Regions from separate parts of the Rhizobium sp. BIGb0125 genome, predicted to be linked through region 2. Evidence: riboswitches for the same ligand, from Rfam matches in the RefSeq annotation. Region 2 holds a riboswitch; the other holds the start of a gene.
The links. Region 2 has a riboswitch for thiamine pyrophosphate ahead of thiB (thiamine ABC transporter substrate binding subunit). Riboswitches for the same ligand answer to the same signal wherever they lie in the genome.
Positions count from the first base shown of each region.

Region 1: it holds a riboswitch for thiamine pyrophosphate, as region 2 does, so the genes downstream of both, M2418_RS12620 (ABC transporter permease) here and thiB (thiamine ABC transporter substrate binding subunit) in region 2, are expected to answer to the same signal.

Region 1 is NZ_JANUDV010000004.1:190,461-195,273, forward strand. It holds gene thiE (thiamine phosphate synthase) at 1-255, opposite strand, end outside; gene M2418_RS12610 (hydroxyethylthiazole kinase) at 242-985, opposite strand; gene M2418_RS12615 (ABC transporter substrate-binding protein) at 982-1,926, opposite strand; gene M2418_RS12620 (ABC transporter permease) at 1,926-2,708, opposite strand; TPP riboswitch at 2,848-2,950, opposite strand; gene M2418_RS12625 (methyl-accepting chemotaxis protein) at 3,249-4,813, shown strand, end outside.
Region 2 is NZ_JANUDV010000008.1:138,617-143,429, reverse strand. It holds gene M2418_RS21570 (thiamine diphosphokinase) at 1-4, shown strand, start outside; gene M2418_RS21565 (ABC-F family ATP-binding cassette domain-containing protein) at 8-1,834, shown strand; gene M2418_RS21560 (VOC family protein) at 1,931-2,323, shown strand; TPP riboswitch at 2,399-2,507, shown strand; gene thiB (thiamine ABC transporter substrate binding subunit) at 2,549-3,571, shown strand; gene thiP (thiamine/thiamine pyrophosphate ABC transporter permease ThiP) at 3,603-4,813, shown strand, end outside.

The sequences.
Region 1 (4,813 bases), on a different contig from region 2:
ATGCACCCCATCTGCACCAGCCGCCAGCGCGACATCAACGCGGTCGTTGATGACAAGCGGGACGCCGCTTGTTTTGAGCGCGGCTATAATTTCCTTGGCCCTTTCGATCATCGAACGGGTGGATGCCGTCTTGTCGCGGTATTGAATCAGTGTTGCGCCGTTTTCGGCCGCGATACGGGCGAGTTCCGGCAGCGGGGCGATATCGATCAGGGAGCCATCGACCAACGCGTTCAGGCGATAATCAACCTTCGTCATGTTCTATCCTTGCATGGGAAATGATGTCCTGACGGCCAATGGCCGACAGCATGTCGAGAAATGCCGGCTCGAATGTGCCGGGACCGTTGGCGTAGACCGCGGCCTGCTCTGCAGAAATTCCCGTCACACACAGGGCCGCACTGGCCGCCAGCAGCGCGTCTGGCTCTACCGCTAGGAACGCGGCGATTATGCCGCCGGAAAGGCAGCCTGTTCCGGTCACTTTCGCCATCCATGGATGACCGTTGGAAATACGGACCGATCGATTTGCGAGAGACAAATGGTCTTGCGGACCGGTTTGAATTCGCAAGCTGTTGCCTGTGTCGTCAAACAGCGCCATTTCAGCCGCATTGCCACGGATGATGGTCGGCGAATGTTGCAGAAGGTCCCTTGCAAACGCCAGTCGCGACGGAGAGTAGTCGCAGTGGACGGGGTCAACGATCCAAGGTTTGCCATGCGCATTGGCCACCTGCACAGCAAGCAGGATAACCTTGCGACGCTCCGCATCCAGCGTGCCGAGATTAATGGTCAACGCATCGGCTTTGAGAACAAAACTTTCGATTTCCTCCATCGACGATGTCATCGAAGGAATGGCATCGACCGCCGTAATGCCATCGGCAGTGAATTTCTGCACGACGGTGTTCATCAGGCAATGGACGCGAGGGCGGCTTTGCCGCACCCGCTCGAGCACATCGGCTGCCTTTTCAGCTGATATTGTATGGGCCGTGCTCATTGCAATTCCACCGCAAGGTCTTCAACGGCAGGCGCCTGTTTCACCAGTTCCATGTCCTGCATGAACTGGCCGAAACGTTCGTAACGAGCGCGATCCAGTGCCGAGGGGCGTTTGGCAAAACGCGGCAGGGTGTCGATGAATGCCTGGTGGTTCAGGTCGTCATTGAGGCTGGGGTAGGCTTTGATGAACAGTTCCCAAGCTTCCTGCGGGTGGTTTGTGAGGAAGATCGAGGCTTGTTCGACGGCATCAAGGAAACGCGGCAAGCGACTGTCCGAGACCAGATCCTTATTGGTGATGAAGATCAGTTCGTCATAAGCGGGAACACCATGCTCCTCAGGGAAAAAGGAATAACCTTCGTGACCTGCGAGCTTCATCTGGGTCAGTTCAAAATTGCGGAAGCCGCCAAGTGTCGCATCGACCTTGCCGCTGATCAGCGAAGGTGACAGCGAGAAGTTGACGTTGATAAGCTCAACATCGTCACGGCTGACACCTTCCTTCTCAAGCATGCGCTTCAGCATGGCATCTTCGAAACCGGATACAGAAAAACCGATCTTTTTGCCCTTAAGGTCCTTCAGGCTTTTGATCGGCCCATCAGCCAGAACCGTCACGGTGTTAAGCGGTGTCTCGACAAGTGTTCCAAACCGCAGGATCGGCAAACCGGCAGCGTTGTCGAGATAGAGGTTTGGTTGATAATGCACGCCAATGTCGGCCTGTTTGACGGCGACCAGACGCGGAACGGAAGATGGATCGGCTGGTGGTACCAGCTCGACTTCCAATCCTTCAGCTTTGAAGATGCCGCGTTCAGCGGCGATGACCATCGGCGCGTGATCGGGATTGACGAACCACTCCAGCATCACCGTCAGCTTGTCGGCGGCATGTGTCACGGATGCGGGAAGGATCGTCGCAAGTGCGATGGAAAGAGAAAGGGCAAGTTTCTTCATCAGGCGTGTTTCCTTGAGGAATTAAGAAATGGCAGGGAATGTTCAGTCTCGACCGCCCATGGGGTGAGCCCAGTGGTGAGGCGGTCGATTAAAAGGCGAGAAAGCACGGTCAGAACCGCAAGAATGGCCATGGCTGCAAAAACTGTATCGGTTTGCATACGGGCATTGGCCTGCACCATGACAAAACCAAGCCCTGAGGACGCGCCGACCCATTCGCCGATGACGGCACCAAGGGGTGCGAGCGGCGCTGCGACCCGCAGGCCCGAAATCAGTCCCGGCAGGGCAAGGGGCACCCGTAACCGCAGCAGGATTTGCCAGTGTGTTGCCTGCGTGAGCGCTGCGGCATCCAGGATCGCTCTTTCCGTGCGTTGTAGGCCGTCATTGAAGGCAGAGGCGACAGGAAAGAAGATGATCAGCGTCGTCATCGCTACCTTCGAGGCCATGCCGAAACCGAGCCACAGCACGAGGATGGGAGCAAGGACAAACACGGGAAATGCCTGCAGGATCAGCAGGGTTGGCCAGACCAGCTTTCCAAGTCTCGGAAATGCGGCTGTTGCGAAAGCTGTCCCAACGCCAAACCCTGTGCCCAATACAAGGCCAACCACCATTTCAGTCAGGGTGATCAGGCTGTTTTCGAGCAAGTAGATAGGCTGCCGTGACAACGCCGAAACGACGTCATAGGGCGAGGGCAGAATGTAATGCGCAGGGGCAAACAGCCACGTGCCAACCTGCCAGCCAACGACCAGCAACAGCACGCCGCAAACGGCGGATGAGACACGCATTTCGGTTTATACGAAACGATAAACCAAATGAGGGGGATGGCCGCGAACGGCACCTATAGCAATCTTGAATGTCATCTACGATCTCCAGACTTGTGACAATCACGGAGATCCAGGCAAGCGGAGAAGAGAAAAGGGGGCTTTATGCCGCTGTTTCCGTTCCTACGCCGGTACGACCCGGATCAGGTTCAAGGGTCCGGCTCACCGCCATCTCAGCATCGTAGGATGCCCCCCTCGGAATAGGTGCAAATTGTCGCGTTTTTGCCCTGCTGTCAATGAGATTGCTACTTGTACATGAAAACTGTCGAACATACTGTTTTTAAGGCGTTTTTTTATAACGCTTGGACTGGTTGTAACCGAAAGTTATACAAGTTTTTAATAAATTTCTTTCTATAATGATGTTGAACGACACCTTCCGGGGCTGCATGACGCTTGTTGTTTGAGCTTTTAGTCGAAGCATAGTTTTCCCACAAAAATCGATGTCGGAATGCCGCAGCCTGCGGCACAGTATTCCGCTTGTCCTTTCGTTCTAGGAAGTCCAACATGTTGAAAAACCTCAGCATCAAGTGGAAGATACTTTCCACCTTGTTCATGCTCGGCTTGGTTTCGTTTGGTGGTTTTACATTCATTACCGCCAAGTTCAGTGATGCAAACACCAGCTACCTTGGCTTTATCGACAAGGAAGCAACCTCCGCCATGATGAGCGCCCGTGCCGCTTCCGGTATCTGGACATCGGTTGTCTGGGCAGAGCGTATGCTGCAAATGGATGCTCAGCATCCTGGCCTGCCGGAGATGCGCGAACGCTTCGCCTCCAACTTCAAGCTTGCCAAGGATCGACTGGCCGCCGTGCCGGCGTCGGTTCCGAGCCGCAAGGACGACATCGAGAAGTTGCTGGCTTCGACCAACGAACTGCAAACCATGTATGAAAAAATGCTGCAGCTGCATTTCGGCGGCAATGGCGCAGAACTACCAGCCATGCAGTCAAAGCTGGAAACACTGTTGAAACAGGTTTCGGATCAGGCCGGTGCCAACAACACCGCACTGTCGCAGCTTTTGGACAATGGCAGCAAGTCGCTTTCCGCATCGATCGGCTCGACGATTACACAGAGCTTCATCTTTATGTGTGTTGGCTTGGTGGCGGCCGTTTGTTTTGCGATTTACGTCGCTCACGCCGGTATCACTGCACCGATGGTTCGTTTGCGCGAACGCATGCAGACACTGGCCAGTGGCGATGTGAAGTCTGAAATTGACGGCCTCGACCGCAAGGACGAAATTGGCAACATGGCGGCCGCAGTGGCCGTGTTCCGCGACAACGCCATTGAACGTGGTCGCCTGTCCCGTCAAGCTGATGAAGATCGCGTCAGCACCGAGAATGAGCGCGCTGAACGCGAGCAGCAGAAGGTCCTGGAAGCCGCAGAAATTCAGAAAGCCGTCGATACGCTGGGTGCCGCGCTTGGCAAACTGGCTGATGGCGATCTGGCTGCGCGTATTGCACATCCATTTAACGGCCAACTGGACACACTGCGTCAGAACTTCAACCATTCGGCAGAAAAGCTTGATCTGGCGATGCAGAGCGTTGGTACAAATGCCCGCGCCATCGATGCTGGTGCTAATGAAATCCGCTCCTCGGCTGACGACCTTTCCCGCCGCACAGAGCAGCAGGCTGCTTCTGTTGAAGAGACAGCCGCCGCTCTGGAAGAAATCACCACGACGGTCAAAGATTCCGCCAAGCGCGCAGAAGAGGCACGCCACCTGGTTTCCCGTACCCGTCAGGAAGCAGAAAAGTCTGGTGAAGTGGTGCGTGAAGCCGTCACCGCAATGGAGCAGATCGAAAAATCCTCCAGCGAAATCGGTAACATCATCGGTGTTATCGATGACATTGCCTTCCAAACCAACCTGCTTGCTCTGAACGCGGGTGTCGAAGCGGCCCGCGCTGGTGAAGCTGGTAAGGGTTTTGCTGTCGTGGCGCAGGAAGTTCGTGAACTTGCCCAGCGTTCTGCAAATGCCGCAAAGGAAATCAAGTCGCTGATCACTGCCTCGACATCGCATGTCGAAACCGGGGTTCACCTTGTCGACCAGACAGGCAAGGCGCTGGACGCTATCGTTGC
Region 2 (4,813 bases):
CTGAGCCTTGGCGCCTCCCATTTTGAAACTTGACGATATCACGCTGACCTTTGGCGTTACACCACTGCTGAACGGTGCCAACCTGCAAGTGGAACCGGGTGACCGTATCTGCCTCGTTGGTCGCAATGGTTCCGGCAAGTCCACGCTGATGAAAATTGCCGCCGGCCTGGTCGAAGCGCAATCCGGCGAGGTGTTCAGACACCCATCCTCGACCATCCGTTATCTTGAGCAGGCACCGGATTTTAGTGGTTACGACACCGTACAGGCCTATGCCGAAGAAGGGCTTGGACCGGGCGATGATCCTTATCGGGTTACATATCTGCTTAACCACCTTGGCCTAACGGGAAAGGAAGACCCCAAAAGCCTGTCCGGTGGTGAAGCCCGTCGTGCGGCGCTTGCTCGCGTCATGGCACCTGAACCCGACATCCTGATGCTGGACGAGCCGACCAACCATCTGGATCTGCCGACAATCGAATGGCTGGAAGACGAACTGCAGAAAAGCCGCAGCGCACTGGTCCTCATTTCGCACGACCGTCGGTTCCTTGAAAAAGTTTCCAACTCCACTGTATGGCTTGATCGCGGTACTTCGCGTCGCCTCAGCCGCGGCTTTGCCCATTTCGAGGAATGGCGCGACAAGGTGCTGGAAGAGGAAGAACTCGAGCAGCACAAACTCGGCAAGGCGATTGAGCGCGAAGAACACTGGATGCGCTATGGTGTAACCGCCCGTCGCAAACGCAATATGCGCCGCGTCGGCGAACTTCAGGCGATGCGCGCTCAACATCGTGGCCACAAGGGACCGCAAGGTTCCGTGCAGACCACAGCTGTCGATACCCGTGAATCCGGCAAACTGGTGATCGAGGCCGACAGCATTACCAAGTCCTATGGTGATCGCACCATCGTGGCACCCTTCTCACTGCGCGTGCATCGTGGCGACTGTATTGGTCTGGTTGGGCCAAACGGAGCAGGCAAGACCACGCTTTTGAAAATGCTGACCGGACAGCTGCAACCAGATAGCGGCACGGTCAAACTTGGCACCAATCTCGACATCGCCACGCTCGATCAGAAGCGTGAAGAACTGAACCCGAATGACACGCTAGCGCACTATCTGACTGACGGACGTGGTGAAAACCTGCTGGTCAATGGCGAACTGAAGCACGTAACCGGCTATATGAAGGATTTTCTGTTTCAGCCGGAACAGGCCCGCACACCGATCAGGAATCTCTCCGGTGGTGAACGTGCTCGTTTGATGCTGGCGCGTATTCTCGCCCGCCCGACCAACCTTCTCATCCTCGATGAACCGACCAACGACCTCGACATCGAGACGCTTGATCTGTTGCAAGAAGTGGTCGCCGGATTTGTCGGCACCGTCATTCTCGTCAGCCACGACCGTGACTTCCTCGACAGAACAGTGACCTCGACCATTGCGCCAGCCAACCCCGATGCGCCGGATGGCCGCTGGATCGAATATGCCGGCGGTTATTCCGACATGATGTCACAACGCAAGGGCGCGGCCGAGGAAAAGCGCAGGGCGGAAAAGCAGGAAAAGGCAAAAAGCACCTCCTCTTCAGCTGCGTCGGATGATGCACCAAAGGCCAAGGGTAAATTGTCCTTCAAGCAGAAGTTCGCTCTGGAGAACCTGCCCAAGGAAATGGAAAAGGCCCAGATCGAAATCGCCAAGCGCGAAGAAAAGATGGCCGACCCCAACCTCTTCACCAAAGACCCCACAGCTTTTGGCAAGCTTGCCGACGAAATGGAAAAGCTGCGACACAAGCTGGTCACCATGGAAGAAGAGTGGTTGGAGCTTGAAATGCTGCGTGAGGAACTGGAAGGCTAAAATTCCTTCCACCATACCGGAACCTCTATTCTTCATCCGTCTTTGACAGGGAAGCGATTTTACGTTTTCCTTGGCAAAGATGGAGGAGTTCAGAAAATGCGTATGATTTTCGTCAATCTGCCTGTTCGCAATATCGAAACGACAAAAGCTTTCTTCACCGCACTCGGCTTCAGCTTCAATCCCGAATATTCGGACGAGAGGACGCTGTGCATGATCGTGGAGCAGAACATTTTCGTCATGTTGCTTCAGGAAGAGCGTTTCCGTGATTTCATCAACGGCGATATTGCCGACGCCACCCGCACGACCGAAGTGTTGACCTGCCTGACGGCAGAAAGCCGCGAAGACATCGACAGGATGATTGCCACAGCATTGTCCTCCGGCGGCCGCGAATGGAAACCGATTCAGGATCATGGCTTCATGTATGCCGGAAGTTTTCAGGATCCCGACGGTCATGTCTGGGAACTGGTCCATATGACCGGGCAGTCCTGACACCATCGGATCAAACACCGACTGTTGCCATGACTGGCTATCTTGCCAAGTGATGACAGTAAGATTACACCTTGCCTTGCTCTAACGGGGTGCTTTGTCTTTGTGGACAAGGCTGAGAGGCTTCCGCCAACCCGAAGAACCTGATCCGGTTAACACCGGCGGAGGGATTAGACGGCTCATTATCAGCGCCCTATTCCCGTTCAACATATGAAAGAGGAGGCGCGGATGCGCAGCATTTTGAACAATTCCCTGATTGCCAAGGCACTGGTGCTTGCGGCATTTGCCGTGCCCGGCGCAGCATTTGCAGCCGACAAGGCACTGACGGTCTACACCTATGAAAGCTTCGTGTCCGAGTGGGGTCCTGGCCCCAAGGTCAAGGAAGCATTTGAGAAAAATTGCCAGTGCACTGTCAATTTTGTCGGTGTTGCCGATGGCGTTGCGCTTTTGACGCGCCTCAAGATGGAAGGTGAAACATCCAACGCCGATGTCGTTCTGGGGCTCGACACCAACCTTGTTGCTGAAGCCAAGGAAACCGGCCTGTTCGAGGCAAGCGGCATCGATACGTCAGCTGCCAAGATTCCAGGCGACTTCAAGGATGATATCTTTGTTCCCTACGACTACGGCCACTTCGCCATCATCTATGACACCCAGACCATCAAGAACCCGCCACAGAGCCTGAAGGATCTGGTCGAAGGTGATCCTTCCCAGAAGATTGCAATTCAGGACCCGCGCACCTCTACCCCCGGCCTTGGCCTGCTCCTGTGGGTGAAGTCCGTTTATGGTGATCAGGCACCGGAAGCCTGGGCAAAGCTCAATAACCGTATTTTGACGGTCACGCCGGGCTGGTCTGAAGCCTATGGCCTGTTCACCAAGGGAGAAGTGCCAATGGTGCTGTCCTACACGACCTCACCTGCCTACCACATGGTCGCAGAAAACACAGACCGCTATCAGGCAGCCAGCTTCGCGGAAGGTCATTACATTCAGATCGAGGTGGCCGGCCTGTTGAAAAATGCCCCAGAGAAAGACCTTGCCAAGTCATTCCTCTCCTTCATGCTGACACCGGGCTTCCAGGACGCCATACCGGAAAACAACTGGATGATGCCGGCTGCGGCAACCAGCGCACCGCTGCCCGAGGCGTTTTCCAAACTTGTTGTTCCCACCAAGACATTCCTGATGTCACCTGAGGAAGTGGCCAAGAACCGCAAGGCATGGATTGATGAGTGGCTGACAGCCATGAGCATCAACTAACCTTTGCAAATCGGAAATTCGGGCCAGCGCCATGATTTCAAAGGCCGAACAACGGCAATCGATAGGCACGGGAATGGCGGCTTTTGCCGCTGTTCTCGCATTCATTGGCCTTGGCACATTTGCCCTTCTGTCTTTTGATGCAGGTGCTGCAAGCGATGAGCTGTTCGGTACCTACACCTGGCGTATCCTGCGCTTCACCCTCTATCAAGCAACGTTATCGACCGGACTATCGATCCTTTTTGCGCTGCCTGTCGCACTGGCTTTGGCAAGACAAACTGCGTTTCCCGGTCGTATCTGGATTATCCGCCTTATGGCCGTTCCCATGGGGCTACCGGTTATCGTCGGTGCGCTTGGCCTTATTGCCATCTGGGGAAGACAGGGCTTCCTGAACACCACACTGACATCACTCGGTGTTGAACAACCTTTCAGCATTTACGGCCTGTCAGGAATTCTGCTGGCACATGTCTTCTTTAACCTGCCGCTTGCTACCCGTTTGCTGCTGGCCGGGCTGGAGCGTATTCCCGGTGAATATTGGCGTATGGCGGCAAGCCTTGGCATGCCATCCTGGTCCATTTTCCGATTCATTGAATGGCCGGCGCTGATAAAACTGGTTCCCGGTGTCGCCGGGCTGATTTTTATGCTTTGCGCCACCAGTTTCACCCTTGTGCTGATGTTGGGCGGCGGGCCTGCGGCGACAACGCTTGAAGTGGCGATCTATCAATCGCTGCGCTTTGATTTCGATCCTCCACGCGCCATTGCTCTTGCTACTCTGCAAATCGTCATGACCGGGTTGTTGCTCGCCTTATTAAGCTGGCTGCCCAGACCTGACGACGAGGGTTTGAGCCACGGCCGAGCAATCCAGCGCTATGATGGAAAACGGCTTCAGGTACGGCTGCGCGACGGTATTCTAATTATCGCCGCTGTGGTTTTTATGGTGGCACCCATGCTTAGTATCGCCATATCCGGCTCGACCGCCAACTTATCACGCCTGTTGGCGGCCGATGTGTTCTGGCGGGCAGCCGGAACCAGCCTGTCCATTGCGCTGGTTTCAGCCAGTATTGCCATTGGCATTTCCGTCGCCCTCATCAACGCGCGCTCGACGATCCGTGGCAACCGCAAGGCAAACCTGACACTACGTCTTATGGCCTCCACGATGTCCGGTGGCGCATCCATGGTGCTGCTGGTGCCACCAGTGGTGCTGGGGAGTGGCTGGTTCCTGCTGTTACGGCCGCTTGGCGACAT